4 regions of the Paenibacillus sp. UNC217MF genome follow, and region 1 is predicted to be linked to each of the others. Evidence: riboswitches for the same ligand, from Rfam matches in the RefSeq annotation. Region 1 holds a riboswitch; each other region holds the start of a gene.

Region 1 (4,537 bases):
GTCCTTGAGAATGCAAGCGCAGCAGAAATGAACGAGGTATTGGAATTCTGCGTAAGCATTGGTCTTCCGGTATGCTTGGCTGATCTCGGTGTAACAAGTGTTACGAACGAGGAATTACAGGCAGTAGCACAGAAGGCGTGCATCCCTGAAGAATCTATCCACTCCATGCCGTTCCCAGTCACAGAAGAGATGGTCGTATCGGCGATTCGAGTGGCTGATATGATGGGTCAACAATTCAAAGACCAGAAGGACGTGTAAGGAATGAAAAAAATATTGAATCAACCGGAAACATTGGTTCGGGAAATGTGTAACGGTATGGTGCTTGCACATCCGGAACTGGAGTTCATCAGCAAATACAAGATTGTCAAGAAAAAAATCGTGAATGAGAACAAGGTTACGTTGATCAGTGGCGGAGGAAGCGGTCATGAACCAGCTCACGCTGGATTTGTTGGACAAGGCATGCTCGATGTAGCTGTATGCGGTGATGTATTTGCATCCCCCTCACAAATTCAAATTTATCAAGCGTTAAAGGCCTCTGCAAGCAAGAAGGGAACGCTGCTCATAATTAAGAACTACAGTGGCGACATTATGAACTTCAAAAATGCGTCGCATCTGGCCAAAGAAGACGGAATTCAGGTCGATTATGTCAAAGTGGACGACGATATAGCTGTAGAGGACAGTCTATACACGGTTGGCCGCAGAGGTGTTGCAGGCACAGTGCTCGTTCATAAAATTGCAGGTGCGGCCGCTGAAGAGGGCTTGGAGCTTGCAGAAGTGAAGGCGATTGCTCAGCACGCGATCGACAACACAAGAAGTATTGGATTCGCGCTTACCTCATGCACAGTTCCAGCAAAAGGAACACCAACGTTCCAGTTGAATGACGATGAGATCGAGTACGGCGTAGGAATTCATGGGGAGCCTGGCATTCGTCGAGAGAAGATCGCTTCTGCTAACGAACTGGCGAAGAAAATGGTTGCGGATTTGTTCCGTGACATGAAGATTACAGCAGGCTCTAAGCAGGAGCTAGCCGTGTTGATTAACGGATTTGGCGGATCTCCGCTGCAAGAATTGTACTTGCTGGCGAACGCTGTAGTTCGGGAGATTCATGCACAACAAATTACTCTTGTCAAAGTATTCGTAGGCAACTACATGACAAGTATCGATATGGCTGGCGCGTCGGTGTCGATTATCCGCTTGGATGAACAGCTTAAGCATTATCTTGAAGCAAGCTGCAATACGCCAGCGCTGCAGGTGAGTGGTTCATTTGAACCAATCCATCCTGAGGAGATGTCCGAAGCAGGAACTGCGAGCAACGAGGTATCCTTCACAGTAGAGACGGACGAGGCCTTCTCGAAGGTCGAACATAATGTGTTCACGGTTAATAACCTGATCTATCTAACAGACAAGATGAGCGAAATCATCATTGAAAATGAGGTTCCATTCTGCGAGTTGGATTCACATGCAGGTGATGGCGACTTCGGTATGAGTGTGGCGAAGGGCTTCAAGCAATTGAAGAGAGAATGGCATGACATCATTGAACATCATTCAGACAACATGGGCAGCTTCCTCCATGCTTGCTCGTTAGTTATTATGGAGCATTGCGGCGGCGCTTCCGGCCCAATCTGGGGTTCAGCATTCCGTGCTGCCAGCAAGTTCGCGGGCGAACGCGTAGAATTGACCGTTTCTGAATTTGCACAAATGATGCAAGCAGTTGTTAAAGGCATTCAAGACACGGGCGAGCGCTCATTCGGAAGAGGAGCTGTAGTTGGGGATAAGACACTTGTCGATGCGTTGGCTCCATTTGCAGATGCGTGGGTACAGAGTGCGTCTGAGGGCGATGACGTGAAGACTGCTTCTGTGAAAGCGGCAGAGGCTGCTGTTCAAGGTGCAAAGTATACAGAGACAATAGTAGCTCGTATGGGAAGAGCGGGTACGGTTGGCGAACGGAGTCTTGGCTATCCTGATGCTGGTGCCTATGCGCTTGGCGTGATTTTCACAGCGTTGTCCCAAGTGATCAAGTAAGAAGCGAGCGGATTAGGATTAGATCAATTTCCGACCAAATGGAATACTAGAAAAGTAGAACCGGAGTGCAGTCTAGCATACTCCGGTTCTTTTCGTTTGGAAGATATTATAATTAATTACAATATATTTGAAATGATCTCCTGTATTATCCGTGTTAGGATCGGAAACGTACCACAAAACAAGCCGAAGCTCATCAGAGCGCGGGGGAACCGATTCATTGGGGTGAAGTCGTATAGCGACAGGGGAGTCCACTTTAACCCGAACCCGACAGCTAACCTCGCAGGCTGCAAAGGGAGAGATGTACAGGATGAAGAAGACATTTAAGAAAGTTGTAATTACAAGTGCGATTGCATTGGCACCGGTTATGGCGGTGAACTCTGCTATGGCAGCACCCGTTAGCCCAGTGCAACAGCCGAATCCAATGATGAACTCGAATTGTTCAAACCTGGGTATGAATATGGACTTTGATAAAGTATTCCAAGATAACTCGGAATTGAAGCAAATCTTGTCCAAATGGATGGAAGCCATTCAAAAAGAGATTGGGAATAAGCCAATCGTTCCGCCTCCCGTTCAAAAGCCAGAGGTGGACAAGCCGGAAGTAAATAAACCAGAAGTTGAAAAGCCAGAAGCAAACAAACCTGAGGTAGAGAAGCCAGAAATCGAGAAACCTGAAGTTGAAAAGCCTGAGGTTAACAAACCAGAAGTAAACAAGCCAGAAGCTGAAAAACCGGTAACACCTGGTGACAATAAACCAACTGCGCCGCAAGACAACAACAATGCGAACAGTGACTTCGCTAGCCAAGTTATCGATTTGGTGAACCAAGAACGTGCTAATGCTGGTTTGCAGCCATTGAAATCCGATGCACAATTGAACAAAGTTGCGATGATCAAGGCGAAAGACATGAACGATAACAACTACTTTGACCATCAATCTCCAACACTTGGCTCCCCATTTGATCTGATGAGAGCACAAGGTGTCAATTTCAATACTGCTGGCGAGAACATTGCCAAAGGCCAACGTAATCCGCAAGAAGTAATGAACGCATGGATGAACAGCGATGGACACCGTAAGAACATCCTGAACTCCAGCTTCACCTCCATCGGTGTTGCATACTACAATGGCGTGTGGGTACAATCATTTACAGGCTAACGAGTTAAGTATGTAGATATCACATCAAGAACCTGCAGGTAAGTGCAGGTTCTTTTTTTTGTATTTAATCAGGCGCTCTACAAGAGAATAACGAGGAAATTAACAGAAATGAAGTTGATCTTATATGTCTCTGTTGAAGACCGGATTCAGTTTCTTTTCAATGTTATACCAATTGTGCCATTCTGTTGTTGGATCGATGAATTCTCTCATTGCTGCACGCAACCATACAGATCGAGCAAAATTTTTAACATTTATGCGTCTACAGCGATAAATCACTTTGTCTTCATTGGGCAGCTCAGCCTGCATAAGCCACGCGCAATAGGACGTGAACGACAACTTATTAAGCTCAAGCATTGACACGACGGCTGTCGCCATGCGTTCATCTTCCTCTGTTCGCAAGATATGATTCGCATGAAGAAGCATGTGCTCAATGGCACTGAGAAGCTTCTTGCATTCCTCTGGGCCAATGTGTGGACTGCGTACACAAGCAGCCATGACATCTGCGATGTGAGCTGGAGAATGAGCCCATCCTTTAACTTCTACATAATCGCGATAATCGTTCTCCTGCATGCAATAATCAACAACTCGCTTCGCAATGTGTTCATATAAAGGCTTGCTTATATAAGGCTGTTGTTCATCACGCTTCAGAAGCAGTGCGAGTAAGAGGGCGGAGAATGTACGTTGGAAGACCGAATCGTTCTCAGCAGTCCCAATTCCTTTGAAAAGCATTTGGTCTGATAACGTCTGATGAAGAAGCTCTGTTAGTTGTCCAGCGGTCAGGATTTTTTGTGTAATAAGCCATTCATACAATATCCCATATGCAAGATCATCCCTCAATTCAGGATCTGTAGAGCCAAGTAGGCTGACTACTTGTTGTACGGCTTCATATTGTTCGATTTCTGTTGGTGGTTTATATTGATGCTCCACGATCGAGTGCAGCTGCTGCTTGTCCATGAAATGAATCCCCCCCATTAAAGGTTTGTTTAGGTATTTGTATTCGCTAATGAATAATCATAAAAAGAATGAGATGATCATTTTAACATGATAGGAAAGAAATGTATATGTAGACGAATGGTAGTGACGAACGAAATCATGGTTTCTAGCAATACGGTATAGTTAGCAAGTAAGGAGGGAATGAATAAGAAACCCCCTGAACATAATCGTTAAGGGGGCGGGCGATAAATTTATACCCAGCCGAAGGCTCTTGCGAGCTGAGCCGTGGCGAAGGTGACAGCTATAGCAATTCCGAGTGGGATAACGGCAGACAATACTGTCCATTTTGCACTCTTCGTTTCTTTATAAATGTTGAATAGTGTCGTTCCGCAAGGGTAGTGGAGCAAGGAGAACAGCATCATATTCAATGCA
Region 2 (4,537 bases), on a different contig from region 1:
AGTGTTTCCCCTCGGCGATTCGGTTCAATATGTGCTGAAGCAAGCGCTTCTGTCAGCCTGTCTGTACCACACTTGCTGGCATAGCGAGCCTTCAGGTTATTCCAAATCGTCTTGCGACGCTGAGCGAACGAAGCCTGTACAACATCGAATAACAGCGGCTCATCCTTCACCTGCACAGGTGGAGTCTGTCTCACACGTAGACGGATTACTGCAGACTCTACATTTGGCTGCGGGATGAACACCGTATGCGGCACGGTGCATACAAGCTCCGGCTCTGCAAAATATTGAACAGCCACACTTAAGCTGCCGTAATCCTTGCCTCCTGGCTTCGCTGCCATTCGCTCTGCAACTTCCTTCTGAATCATGACGACGATGTTCTTGAGCGGCAGACGCTCCTCCAGAAGCTTCATCATAATCGGGGTCGTCACATAATACGGCAAGTTAGCCACAACACTTACCCGATCGACATCCTGGAACTGTTCGCGGAACAATTCATGCAAATCCACCTTCAATACATCCCCATGTACAACATGGACATGTTCATAGGGCTCCAGCACTTCCCCTAATATCGGAAGCAAGCGCTGATCGATCTCGACTGCTGTTACACGACGAGCGCGCTTAGCGAGCTGCTCCGTAAGCGCACCAATCCCAGGCCCAATTTCCAGGGCACCTGTCACATCATCCAGCTCTGCAGCATCCACAATACGGCGCAAAATGTTCATATCAATTAGGAAGTTCTGTCCTAAGCTTTTCTTAAATGAAAACCCATGCTTGCGTATAATGTCTTTCGTGCGGTTCGGTGTTGCAATATCTATTCTCGTCTGCGTCATTCCATCTATTCTCCTTCTGCACATTGTTCCTGCTCGAATTGGTTCAGCTTCCGCAAGGCGTTCTCAAATTCCTCTCGTCCGATCTGAAACACACCGCAGCGCTTGAGCATCTGCTTCGCGTTACAGTATCCAATGCCCAATATTTCACCTAACTGCCGTCTGCGTTCTGCAGAGCCTGCATGCGTCGTTAATCCCGCTTCGACGAGATCCGTCCACGTCAGCTCTGACGTCATGCTTGGCATCTCTGAGCGAACCTGCTCTAAGGCACGGCGAATCGCTTCTGGCTTTGCATTCTCCACACCAAGATCCCCTTTGGCTATCGCCTCATGTCTAGGCAGGAAAGCGTGCTTGCACCCAGGTACACGTTCTGCTATCGTCTTCCGAATTTTCTCTCCCGCATGATCTGGATCCGTGAAAATAATAACCCCTCGACGCTCTTGGGCCAATGCGATGCGTTTTATCGTTGTATCATTAATCGCCGATCCACCTGTCTCAATTGTATCCGCCTCAACGGCACGGTGAATGGCAACGGTATCATCTTTGCCTTCTACAACTATCACTTCACGTATCAATATGCTTGCTCCTCTCACCACAAGGCTGCTTCCTAATTCCGCATCCTTCTCATGCTCTCCATTCATAAATAAACAACAAAAGAAGAGGGTGTCCCCTCTTCTTAGCATGACATAAATCATTATTCATTACTATATCCTAATTACACATGGCTGCATACCTTGTGCGTTAGTTCGATTCCGGCTTTACTGGGCCAACCACGTATACGGTGTACCCCTTCTTGCGTCCGAATTTGCTGACCGCCTTCTTGCTGTCGAAGTATACATCGATAATTTTCCCCTTGACCGCGCCACCTGTATCTTCAGCACGTCTGAATCCAATCCCTTCGATATATACCCACCAGCCGAGCGGAATGACCTTCGGATCAACCGCGATAGTACGACCTTCTGATACTATTGCGCCAGATGCCGTCTTCGCACCAGCCGATCCCTCAGATTCCGTATACGCCGTCAGTTGAACGTTCTTCAGCACTTTTTTATAGTTAAAATCTTTGTCGCCACTGGAAACATTGTCAGAATCGTCTTCCTGCGCGTTCACTGACAGAACAGCAACTTCCGGTTCCTTCTTCGTTCCATAGGCTATCACTTGATTCACTTGTTTTGTATGAACGGATTTGTCGACCATCTGCGCATATACGAGCTTACCATCCTCGTACGTTTTCTGTACTTTCTGGACAACCAAGCCTTCTTTTCCATCTTGAACCGTCTTGGTCTTCCCCTTAAGGAGAGTAGCATCTGCCTGCTTCACCACTTGATAAGGAACCTTCACTTTACGCTCTTCCATCTTCTTGCTGACACGGACGATACGAATATCCATGTTCTTCGAAATAGAGGCACGCTTAGAAGGGAATACCTTATCTTCAGGGTTCACTTGGATTTGCAGCGAACTCAGTGCATCATGCACCGACTTCTTCGTCGTAAATTGTGTTTCTTTCTTCCCATCCGCTGTAATTTGGATAGGCAAAGCGCGTTCAATAATAACTCGATCTCCATCAGCAATTTCTGCATCAAGCGGCTTCGATACTACATCGTATGCCCCAAGCGCTATCGCATGCTCATCCAAAACATTGCGAAGCGTATCTAGGCGAGTTTCGACTGAACGCTCTTGTCCATCAACGAGCACAGCCACTGTCTTCTTCGTTACATTATACCAAGTCAAGACTGCTATTAATGTGATCACGATTGCTACAGCTGCAATAACGGTGATAACACGCACATTTTCATGCTTCCATCGCAATGCGAGTGACATGCTGGATGATCGGGGTTCATGGGTTTCGTTGTTCACGATCTGTCCCATTTCTCGGTCCTCCTTACATAGTCCCGCCGTCGAGTGCTCTGCATGATTCCATCTGACGCGACTATTTCAAGAATGTTTACGAGAGACTTCACTTGCCATAAACGAGCATGTAATCGTTCAAGACAATGCCGAAATCTCCGTACCAACGTTTCAGTATTGGCTGCTCCCACCTCCTATTTCTTACACCCTATGACGTCTTTATTCTCATTATTCAAAAAAAAGAATGTTTGAGAGTAAACAAAAGAAGCCCTTCGTAAGAGGAGACTCTTTCGCGGCTTCCGTAATAGAAACCCAAACGTCAACAGTGCAGGACGCGAGGAACCCTCTCTCGGTACGCTGACGAGGTTAGCTGTCGGGTTCGGGCTTGAGAGTCGCCCTATCGGAACCAACCGGCTCATGGCTCGGTCGTCCCTAATTCACCCCAAGGAATTAATCCGTGTGATTGAACATGTACTCATGTCATGTCGTTCACACTCTGGTTCCCCCGCTCTCCACTTCATGGAGATTAAGCGATACTGAATTAGTTGGAACAATATTGAATTGTGTAATAACATCTGTGAGAAATCATATCGTGTTTGCAATCTTCTTGTAAAGACAGTAGCAATTCCGTTTTTCGCGAAAAATGGTTAAAAAAATGTAACTTAATCCGTTTTTCATAATGAAATCCACTTATTTTATGGCCAATGTCTTTTTTTCACTTGTTTTTGGCCCGTTTTCACGCGATGTCAAAACATGTCATTGCATTTTGAGTCGTCATTCTGCAAAATTCTTCAAATTCCATACCTTTCAGCTCTGCTGCAACCTCTGCAACAAGACGAACATATGCGGACTCATTGCGCTTGCCTCGGAACGGATGAGGAGTCAAATAGGGAGAATCCGTCTCCACAAGCAGTCGATCATTCGGAACCTTAACAAGTACTTCTTTCGGCTGTTTTGCATTTTTGAAAGTAACAGGTCCTCCAAATGAAAGGTAGAAGCCCATATCCAGGCACATCTTCGCTGTTTCCCAGCTACCTGAGAAGGAGTGCATGATGCCCCCTACTTCGTGAGCCTTCTCCTCGCGCAAGATGCGGATTACATCTTCGTGCGCTTCACGATTATGAATAATGATCGGCATCTTCAATTCTCGCGCCAACCCAATTTGCTCGCGGAATACACGGTGCTGAACATCCTTCGGAGACGTATCCCAGTGATAGTCCAGTCCGATCTCGCCAATCGCCACAACCTTTTCATGCTCCGTTAGCTTGGCGATCCAGTCTATATCCTCCGGCTTCATCGTTATCGCATCTACCGGATGCCAGCCCACGGCTGCATAGATAAAATCATATTTCTCTGCCAACGCCATCGTCGTCGGGATCGTCTCTCGATTGAACCCGATGTTAACCATACGGGTCACCCCTTGTTCAACGGCCCGTGCGATAACCTGATCGCGATCCTCATCAAAATTGCTGCTGTCTAAATGCGTATGTGTATCAAATAACACGTTTATGCGCCCCTTTTTCTTTCTTGTAAATCGATCTAATGATTGCGGCGTATAAACATACGCCTTGTATCTTCCGTAAGGTGATTCGAGACTTCCAGAAGCTTGTCCATTGGGAAATAGATATAGTGTTTTCCACGGCGAATGCCGCTAATGGAACGTACAATATCCGATTTCTTGGACAGCTCTACAATTTGCTGATCCCGCCCCCATAGCATAATATGTTGCTGTGAACGGGCATCCCCCTTTCGATATACATCATAGGGCTTGTCGAAGGGAGAATCGAACATAAGTTCATAGTTCGGATCAAGCCCAATCTGCGACCACTCTGCCCGCAATCGTTCCTGTAAATCTTCATCCA
Region 3 (4,537 bases), on a different contig from region 1:
GCGCCACGATGCTGCACCCGAACTTAGCTCTTGGATTGACATCCTTGAGCGCCATTCCTTGCATGCAGCCAGGCACGCTCAGCTCTGCAATGGTATATTCTTTGGACAATTCAATGTAATCCAGCAAGTTCGGTGATACAAGTTGATGAGCTACGCGAATGCCCATATCCCGCTCCGGGTAAATAACCCTGTCCACACCAATCCGCTCCAGAACACGTCCATGCAATTCGGAAAGTGCTTTGGCGACAACCTTCTTCACGCCAAGTTCCTTCATTTGAATACTGACCAGAATGCTCGTCTGAATATCGTCACCAATGGCTACGATCGCGCAATCGAAGTTACGTATGCCGAGTGAGCGCAGCACCTCTTCATCTGATGCGTCCGCTACAACTGCATGGGTTACGAAGCCCATAACATCCCCGATTACTTCCTCATCTTTATCAATGCCTAGCACCTGATGTCCGAGCTTGACTAACTCCTTCGCGAGACTCGAACCGAAACGGCCCATCCCGATCACTGCAAACTGCTGCAACTCCATATCCCTGTATACTCCTTCGTCCGTTACAATCTAACTTGCTTATCCTATCGTTATTTTTCCTTCTGGGTGTCGGTATAATTCCCGCTCATTTTTCGGGCCTAACGCATAAGCCAACGTTAATGGCCCAAGACGGCCTGCAAACATCGTCAGGCTCAGCAGCACTTTTCCGATATCTGATAAATCCGCCGTCAATCCCATTGATAACCCTACCGTTCCGAAGGCCGATGTTGTATCGAATAATATCATCAGGAAGCTATGATCTTCTGTTGTCGACAATATCATCGATACGATAATGACCAAGAACAATGACAGCAACGTTAGCGTAACTGCTTTGAAGATACGATCCTTGGCGAGTCGATACCGGTAAATGACGATATCTTCTTTCCCGCGAATCATAGCAAATACAGCTCCAATGAGAATGGCGAACGTCGTCGTCTTAATACCACCACCAGTGGATCCTGGTGATGCCCCGATGAACATCAAAAGAACCATAAAAAATTGCGAGGCTTGGCGCATGGCTCCGATGTCAATCGTATTCGCTCCAGCGGTACGCGGGCTGACAGATTGGAACAGGGATGCCCAGAACTTCTCCCAACCATTCAAACTGCCTAACGTGCGTGTATTGGTAAATTCAAATATAAATATAACGACCGTTCCGATTACAATGAGCAATCCCGTCATCGTTAACACGATCTTCGTATGCAGAGACAACTTGCGAGTACGCTTATATTCCACCAAATCGGACAAGACGATAAATCCAATCCCGCCAAGGATAATAAGCAGCATCGATACCAGGTTAATAATAGGGTCTCCGACATAGCTGGTTAAGCTCGAAAACGGCCCACTGACAGAGCCGAATAAATCAAAGCCTGCGTTATTGAAAAAAGAAACAGCATGGAAGAAACCGAAATAAATGGCCTTGCCTAGCGGAAGATCAAATGCCCATCGCACGGAGAACAGTACAGCTGCCGTCCCCTCGATACATACCGCAAACAAGATCACTTTACGGATAAGGCGCACGATGCCTTCCATGCTGCCCTGATTAAGCGCTTCTTGCAATATAAGCCTTTCCTTCAGCGATATCTTCTTCTTCAGTGCTAATGCGAACAGCGTTGCCATTGTCATGAATCCAAGCCCGCCAATTTGGATGAGCAGCATGATGACCACCTGCCCGAATACGGTAAAATGAGTGCCCGTATCCACCACAATGAGCCCCGTCACACAAGTTGCTGACGTTGACGTGAACAATGCATCGAGGAATGGCAGCGGAATCCCATCCGCATTTGATATCGGAAGCATGAGTAGAAATGCACCCAATAATACAATTGCTGCAAACCCTACAACCAGAATTCGCGGTGGTGTCAGATTAAATCGAATGGCCTTTTTTGTTCCCTCCACGGGAGTCACCTCTTTTTTTCCCCACGAAAAAAAGCACTGGAAATCCAATGCTATCGCTGGTATCCTGACGTACATGCCTACGAGGTTAGCTGTCGGATTCGGGCACGTTCAGGCTGCCCTAATCGCAAGTGGATTCTATGCATCCACAACTGCGATATTCACCCCATTTATCGGGTCCCCCGCTTTCGTTCATTCACGAAACTCGGCTTGTATGCAATTCATAACGAGATTATATACGTTTCCCCTGCAGCATACAAAGTCAAGGAATGAACAAATTAACCAGAATAAGACGAAAAACTTGAAGAAATAGCGCTTACAATCCCCCATTTTCTTCAATTGTATTCAAAACACTCATTTTCGCTAGGTGTTTCTTCATTTTCTCTGCTGGACTTTACAAAGTTGAAGTAGATAAAATGAACAAATAAGCAACCATACGCTAAATGTGTGATGGAATGGAGGTTCCAACATGTCCTATGTATCCAAGCCGCTTCTGCTTTCTTCTGTGGCCGGATTTCTATTATTCCTCATTGTTCAGGTATTCATTCCCTTTCAGCAGACAGAAGCCATGATGGAATCAGCAGCCAGCCAATCCCTCTTAACCAAAGAGAAAGCAGCGCAAAAGGCACTCACATTTGTACAGGACTTAAAAAAGTTCCATATTTCAATTACACCTGAAGAAGATACTGCTCCAACCGTCATTTATCGCAGTCAATCAACGGTTTCCGGCTACATGAGCAAGGAGAAGCTGACCGCTTCATTTCAGAAATGGGAATCATCCAGTCCCTATGATACTTTTCAGGTATTATTGAATATGAATCGGGCTGGAAAATCCGGTGTCATGCGCATTGACGTTCACATGACAAGCGGTCGTATTATTGGATTCGAATGGGAGGAAAAGCCTCCTATCACCTCCTACATTAGCGGGGTTACGGGAAATCATGTGGATATGGCGTCAGCAGAAGATGCGGAGACTGCCTTGGATCCAGTGAACCGCAAGAAGCTTGCTGATACACTCTTGAAGCACATGGGATGGAATCCTACCCAATTAAAACTAATCGCATCATCGGCGGAGCTAGACACGGTAGAGTATAACGTGCCTGAAGCACGACTTGGTGAAGCCGCATTGAACGTGAAGGCCGTCTTCTCCCAAGATCGCATTGTCATGCTGAAGCCCTACTGGGTTATCCCGAACAGCTATCTAGCTGAAGAACTACATCAAACGAAGACTGCATCGTCCATTTACAATATCGGCTATATGTGGATGACGATCCTACTAAGTGCATGTTCACTGATCGCTTGCATCGTCTACCGTCATGGCCTGAAGTTCGGATCGAAGACATTGTTCGCCCTTACTGCCGTCTCATGCGGAATTTCTCTGCTGCATCTATGGAACGTGCTTCCGGGCCTCTTCGCTCTGGAACTCCGTACCCCTGTAGACGGGGTGAATATGGGGCTGCCCTTTGCCATTCAAGGCGCAATTACAGTAATTCAAGGCGTTATCCTCTACTTCTCTCTCCATGCGGGAAAGCGAGCATGGGAGTTGTCTGCGTACAGAGATGTTCTGCCTACCTGGAGTGATCGCGCATTTGGCGGCAAGCTCATACAAGCATTATGGATCGGAATCGCGTACACAGGCGTATTGCTCGGCATGCAAACGGTTATATTTTTCATTTTGGAATCAGGGTTTCATGCGTGGTCATCGACCGATGCCTCACAATCTCCGCTCAACCTGCGAATTGCACCACTGTTCCCTCTTCTAGCTTGGGTTGCAGCTATTTCGGAGGAAGGGATATACCGCTTGTTCGGGGTTGGACTGCTGAACCGATTGTTCCGCAACCCATGGTTAGCCGGGATTATCCCCACCCTTGTATGGGCATTCGGACATGTCACCTATCCGATCTATCCGTATTACTCTCGTCCGGTAGAGCTCTTGTTTATCGGCATGTTCTTCCTGTTCATTATGCTGAAGCATGGCTGGTGGACGGCCATGTTCGCTCACCTTATGCTCGACAACTTCTTAATGTCCCTGTCATTCATGCTTGATGGAACAATAGTCGGTTTCCTAATCGGTCTTGTGTACCTCCTTTCTCCAATTGGGATTGTATATGCGCTCGCGAAGATTCATCGCAACCAAGAACACGCTAGAGCGATCACGACATGGACATAAACATTAACACCGTTGAATGCAGTTGAATCCATTTGTTCGTACAGAAATAAAACGAGCACATGAGCACATCTCATACCCTTTCATTTTGGAAAACCAAGAGCCGTTCATATCGAAGGATGCATGTACGTAATGCACCTCTTCGAAGGAACGGCCCCGCTTATTTCACATTATTTCTTATTTCTTCTCAATAAATTTTTTCGCTTCCTTTACTGCCGTATCTAACGCTTTCTGTGCATCTTCACCCAGCATGACTGAATCAACTGCAGTAGACAGGTGACGGTTCATCTGGTTCCAGTTGCTGTTAAGCAAGAAGGCTGGCGTGTTGTCGGAACGCTCCAGCATGCGATAGAACGGTGCATACAGCTCGGATGTATCCAGCTTCATTTCCTGCACGACGCTCTTACGTATCGGCAGGTCAGCATCGCTCTTCATCT
Region 4 (4,537 bases), on a different contig from region 1:
AGCCCCGTGCACAGCATCAGCATGAGTAAAATATGAATTAAATTCGTCACACCGTTCGGATTCTCGTATGGATGTGCGGAGTTCGCTCCAAAGTGGCCGCCGCCATTGTTGCCAAGCTCCTTAATCGACATCATAGCTCCTACAGGGCCGAGCGGAATGTGCTGCTCTGCTCCTTCAACGGTTACTGCACTTTCCATTGGACTTAAGGATTGCGGAACCCCATTCCAGATGAACAGTACACTGGCAGCGATCGCAATAGGCAGGAAAATGCGCGTAATCGAACGCACAAGGTCTGCCAAGAAGTTGCCGAGCGGCTTGCCAGTCAAACCGCGAATAATCGCCATTACTGCCGCAAGCGCAGTAGCAGGTGACGTAAACATCAAGAAAATAATGCCCGTCATTTGTGACAGCGGAGACAGTCCACTTTCACCGCTATAGTGCTGCAAGTTCGTATTCGCCATGAAGCTGATCGCCGTATTGAATGCTACTCCCGGTTCCATGCCAGGAATGCCATTCGGATTCAACGGCAATACCCCTTGAAGGCGGAATATTGCATACGTCACCACAATCATTAGCACGTTCGTGGCAACTGCTGTAAAGGCGTATGCCTTCCAGCTTTGCGATTGATCCTTAATGCCGAAACACTTAAATAAAAAACGATCTATCGGACCAAATACAAGGTCCAACGGTCTTGGAGCTCCGCTATTATCAAACACCCCTGCCATATATATTCCGATCGGACGCGCTATCGCCAAGGCAAGCAATAAGGTAATTCCAATGGCGATCCATTCGATTGCACTCATTGTTCCGTTCCACCCTTCTCTAATGTACAAATATCAACAATCACTCTGCCCAAACTAAAATCGTTCCGGCTTGACTAAGGCATATAACAAATAAATGAACAGCGCCGTAATCAAGGTGAATAACACGATCATCATGAGCGATCACCCCGTTCATCCACTTCCGCCTTGCACCAATGGAGAATGCCCATTACGCTTAGTCCAAGCAGTGCGAGAAGAATCATCATGACTGCATCAAACATAGTCCCTTCCTCCTCCTGAATAAGGTTCTCATCTCTCCAGGCAATGCTGCCGCGATCCCGACCTACCAAGACTTCTCGCTCTGTAGGAACGCGCAGGCAACACAAAAAGCCACACGGAAAGAGGGACCCTTTCCGTGTGGCTTTTTTCGCGCGTCGTCAAATAAACGTGCGCGTAATGTTCCACGACGAAATAAAGGCTGCCTCCTTGGACGCTTACGAGGTTAGCTGACGGATTCGGGCGCGAAGAGTCGCCCTACCAGCCAGGAACGGATTCCTGTGCCGGATTCACCCCTTGCGCGAACTGCAGATGTACAGCTGGCGCACTAACATTGGTTCCCCCGTTCCCATGAATGGGATTCAGCGGTGAGCATTGCCTATATGGATAAATTAGATGATATCTGATAGTAAAAATGAAACTTGATCCGATTGCGTATAAATGACGTAATTTGCACCAAGCAATCGGTAGATCGACTGCGGATGATGACGCTTCGTCACGATTGTGATCGGATCCGTCGTCCATTGCCGGCATATTTGAAGCAGCCGGCAGGAAAGCGCAAAGCTCTGTTCAAACACATAGATTCGGCCAATCGGGACATGAGGGACGGCCCACGCCTTCGGCTCCGTCGTATTGATTCGGCATATGGAATGAACGCCAATACCTTCCAATCGCTTTGCCAATCGCCCATTATGGGCAATTCCCGCCACCGAATATCCTGCTCCTTTCAACTGACGTATGAATTCAATCCCCGTCTCACAGCCTGCGAACACTGTAATGACCCGGTCCGCATCGTACATATCCAGTTCCTCCTGTTCATCTGTCCGAAGCCCTACTTGCAAGAAAGAGGTGCGTCGCCATATGATCAGGCGCGCCTCTCCCGTACGCTTACGAGGTTAGCTGACGGATTCGGGCGCGAAGAGTCGCCCTACCAGCCAGGACAGTAATCCTGTGCCGGATTCACCCCATGCGAACGGTGGCTGCTGACTGTCCACTCAGCTCCATTCACTTGATTGGTTCCCCCGCTTCCGCTTCCTGCGGAATTCAGCGATTGAGACGCAACGGATAACGTTGTTGTTGCTGAACTGAATCTTACGCCTTTCCCCCTCCTGCTGTAAATGAAATGAAAACCATAATTTCTCCATTTCCGGGCAATTGTGATCAACTAATCCCATCTTATCTCCCATTACAGCATCATTACCTCGCAATTTCTCAACTTTGCTTATGCGGCGATGATTTCATGAGAAAAACAAAGAAATTTAAATAAATACCTGTATGTAAACGCTTTGTTTGACCATTTGTTTGGATTTCCTGGATTGGATTCTATTTACAATCTCTATTCCAAAAGGTAGGATACGCACAACAACTGAGACGCTGCTTGCAATCGATTTCGATCTGCACGGCAGATATTGCATCTCATCGAGAGGAGGCACGATATGCAAGACCTAGAACTTGCACAATTACTAAGTCACAAGCTATCTGAACACTGGGGAAAATGGAGCGAGCAGCATGGAGACAGAATCTTTCAACCAGAAGAGATGGACGTTCATCTTGCTTCCGACCTTGTTTATATTCGACTTCAACCGCGTGAACAGCTACTCGACAGTACGGAACACAACTATAGCGGCAGCACTCGTCTACGAGCTCACAAGGCGATCTCCCAATGGGAAGTGCAGCAGCGTGGAATCATGTGGGATACGATCATTCCTCGTGCATGGGGAGTAAGCGTTATGCGCATGTGGCTCGATCTACCCCTGGTAGGCGGAACCACGCTTGACGTCATACAACTGGAGCCACATTCAAGCAGGAAGCTATGTCTCTCCCCTTGAAACCAATTTATAGAGAGCTGTAATCGATAATCAAGTTTCTGACGATGCGCAGGCATACAACTGCGCATCGTTCTACCCCGTTTACCCAAACGTGATACTTGTTCAAGTTCCTTCTTGCCCGAATCCTATCACTCGATAGCCATTAAAAAACAGCCCTCCTCTTGCCCATGCAAGTGTCAGACTGTTCACTTCGTTATGCTTGATTGGCATAGGACAGTTGATGTGCATCTTCATATCCTTTCGCATACCCCACCCGATATCCATCTTGATATGCAGGATGCTGAATGCGATGATGAGTCGAATGTGTTGAGGCAAATTGCTTCGTTGTACGCCGACGATCGGGCTGCTTCACAACCTGAAGACGGCGTTGCGATTTCCGTTGCGGAACCTGCTTGCCCGCTTTCCTTACGCTTCCCGTTGATCCAATGCCGCTAACCAACTTCTGCTGTCCTATTTGCCGCCGGGATCTCCGTGCTCGCTTCAGCTTATTCACTTGCAACTTCTCCCTCCTCCACTCTCATCTCCTCGAATTGACAATCCGGATGCAGCCATGGAGGCGCAGCTGTGCCTGTCTTGCGAATACGGGTCTGAAAACCTGTGACCATGCCGCATAGTGCAAGCTGATACATGGACAACAGACGAATATTGTCCTTGAGCAATTTCGTTGCAGCTTCTGAATGTGCTGTGAGGTCAGCCATTTGATTCAACATACGTGCCAATGCGGATTGGCTCTGCACAATAGCCTTGATCATTTCAATCTGCACCTGCTGCTCCTCGTGCGCTGCAGCCATTACATTTTGTCTCCTATTCCGAACTCCCCATTCAACATGCCCCCTCCGAGGCTATCCCCGTAACCCTCGGATTCCTCACGCCGGAGCAGTACCTTCATATTGTGGGACAGACTGACTTGCAGCTTCGTCAAACTCTCGATTACTTCAACCACTTGCGCATGCACGTCAAGAGGTTCGACAATCTGTTCCCGATGATTCGTGAACGAATGCTCTGTCATATGATTCAACGTCCAGTTGCGCATCTTCTCGGCCTCTACTGCTTTAGCTTCTAGGATCTTCGCTACATTGCCCTGCATCTTGGCCATAGCCTCCAGAATGACGTGATAGGACTGTTCTCTATTCATGCAGATCCCCCCTTGCATGCGCATTATTCCTCTGTATCATCCGAAATCTCCTTCAACACATGCTGCAGCTGTTCCGCCATCGCTTCCTCTAGCTCGGCGATTCCGTTCAGATAAGCTACGATACTTTTCGTTAATGCCTGGGAGTATTCCTTATAATCGTTCTCCCCCCCGAATTGAGGGTCAACATCCGGCAGTGCATGCACGATTTGCGCCATGCGAACCGCTACTTGCCGCTCTGCGTCAAGCACGCGCGCCATATGCCGCTGTGTATATGACATTTGACCAATCATGTCCGTGATGAAATGTTGCAATATTCTCCCCTCCCAAGCACAAGGCCTAACTTCCACTCTTCAATTCCTCAAATGTGATAGGAATGAATGACCGGGTGCGCCATAATTGGCAACTGTTCCGTAAGGTTGCTTCTCTCTTGTTCCGTACGGATTGCTACCTTATCAGCGAATCCCCAGCGGTTCAGCGCATGATCACTAACAAGCTCTCTGCATGCTTCACCCTCACGACGATAATACTTTCCTAGT

The links. Region 1 has a riboswitch for cyclic di-AMP ahead of BP95_RS0104600 (CAP domain-containing protein). Riboswitches for the same ligand answer to the same signal wherever they lie in the genome.
Region 2: linked by a shared signal. The riboswitch ahead of BP95_RS0114655 (3D domain-containing protein) and the one ahead of BP95_RS0104600 (CAP domain-containing protein) in region 1 are both predicted to bind cyclic di-AMP.
Region 3: linked by a shared signal. The riboswitch ahead of BP95_RS0127540 (TrkH family potassium uptake protein) and the one ahead of BP95_RS0104600 (CAP domain-containing protein) in region 1 are both predicted to bind cyclic di-AMP.
Region 4: linked by a shared signal. The riboswitch ahead of BP95_RS0127850 (hypothetical protein) and the one ahead of BP95_RS0104600 (CAP domain-containing protein) in region 1 are both predicted to bind cyclic di-AMP.

Annotation. Positions count from the first base shown of each region.
Region 1 is NZ_JMLT01000008.1:238,194-242,730, reverse strand. It holds gene BP95_RS0104610 (glycerol dehydrogenase) at 1-258, shown strand, start outside; gene dhaK (dihydroxyacetone kinase subunit DhaK) at 262-2,022, shown strand; cyclic di-AMP (ydaO/yuaA leader) riboswitch at 2,194-2,323, shown strand; gene BP95_RS0104600 (CAP domain-containing protein) at 2,330-3,172, shown strand; gene BP95_RS0104595 (DUF2785 domain-containing protein) at 3,293-4,126, opposite strand; gene BP95_RS0104590 (nucleoside recognition domain-containing protein) at 4,357-4,537, opposite strand, start outside.
Region 2 is NZ_JMLT01000026.1:47,747-52,283, forward strand. It holds gene rsmA (16S rRNA (adenine(1518)-N(6)/adenine(1519)-N(6))-dimethyltransferase RsmA) at 1-830, opposite strand, end outside; gene rnmV (ribonuclease M5) at 836-1,402, opposite strand; gene BP95_RS0114655 (3D domain-containing protein) at 1,569-2,696, opposite strand; cyclic di-AMP (ydaO/yuaA leader) riboswitch at 3,015-3,218, opposite strand; gene BP95_RS0114660 (TatD family hydrolase) at 3,412-4,179, opposite strand; gene BP95_RS0114665 (HD domain-containing protein) at 4,215-4,537, opposite strand, start outside.
Region 3 is NZ_KK366030.1:137,675-142,211, reverse strand. It holds gene BP95_RS0127545 (potassium channel family protein) at 1-538, opposite strand, end outside; gene BP95_RS0127540 (TrkH family potassium uptake protein) at 578-1,936, opposite strand; cyclic di-AMP (ydaO/yuaA leader) riboswitch at 1,996-2,154, opposite strand; gene BP95_RS0127535 (CPBP family intramembrane glutamic endopeptidase) at 2,403-4,103, shown strand; gene BP95_RS0127530 (ABC transporter substrate-binding protein) at 4,278-4,537, opposite strand, start outside.
Region 4 is NZ_KK366030.1:206,604-211,140, reverse strand. It holds gene kdpA (potassium-transporting ATPase subunit KdpA) at 1-803, opposite strand, end outside; gene kdpF (K(+)-transporting ATPase subunit F) at 858-935, opposite strand; cyclic di-AMP (ydaO/yuaA leader) riboswitch at 1,238-1,415, opposite strand; gene BP95_RS0127850 (hypothetical protein) at 1,430-1,837, opposite strand; cyclic di-AMP (ydaO/yuaA leader) riboswitch at 1,908-2,097, opposite strand; gene BP95_RS0127845 (hypothetical protein) at 2,474-2,866, shown strand; gene BP95_RS0127840 (hypothetical protein) at 3,060-3,359, opposite strand; gene BP95_RS0127835 (hypothetical protein) at 3,352-3,657, opposite strand; gene BP95_RS0127830 (alpha-helical endospore appendage domain-containing protein) at 3,657-4,001, opposite strand; gene BP95_RS0127825 (hypothetical protein) at 4,025-4,312, opposite strand; gene BP95_RS0127820 (glycosyltransferase family 2 protein) at 4,360-4,537, opposite strand, start outside.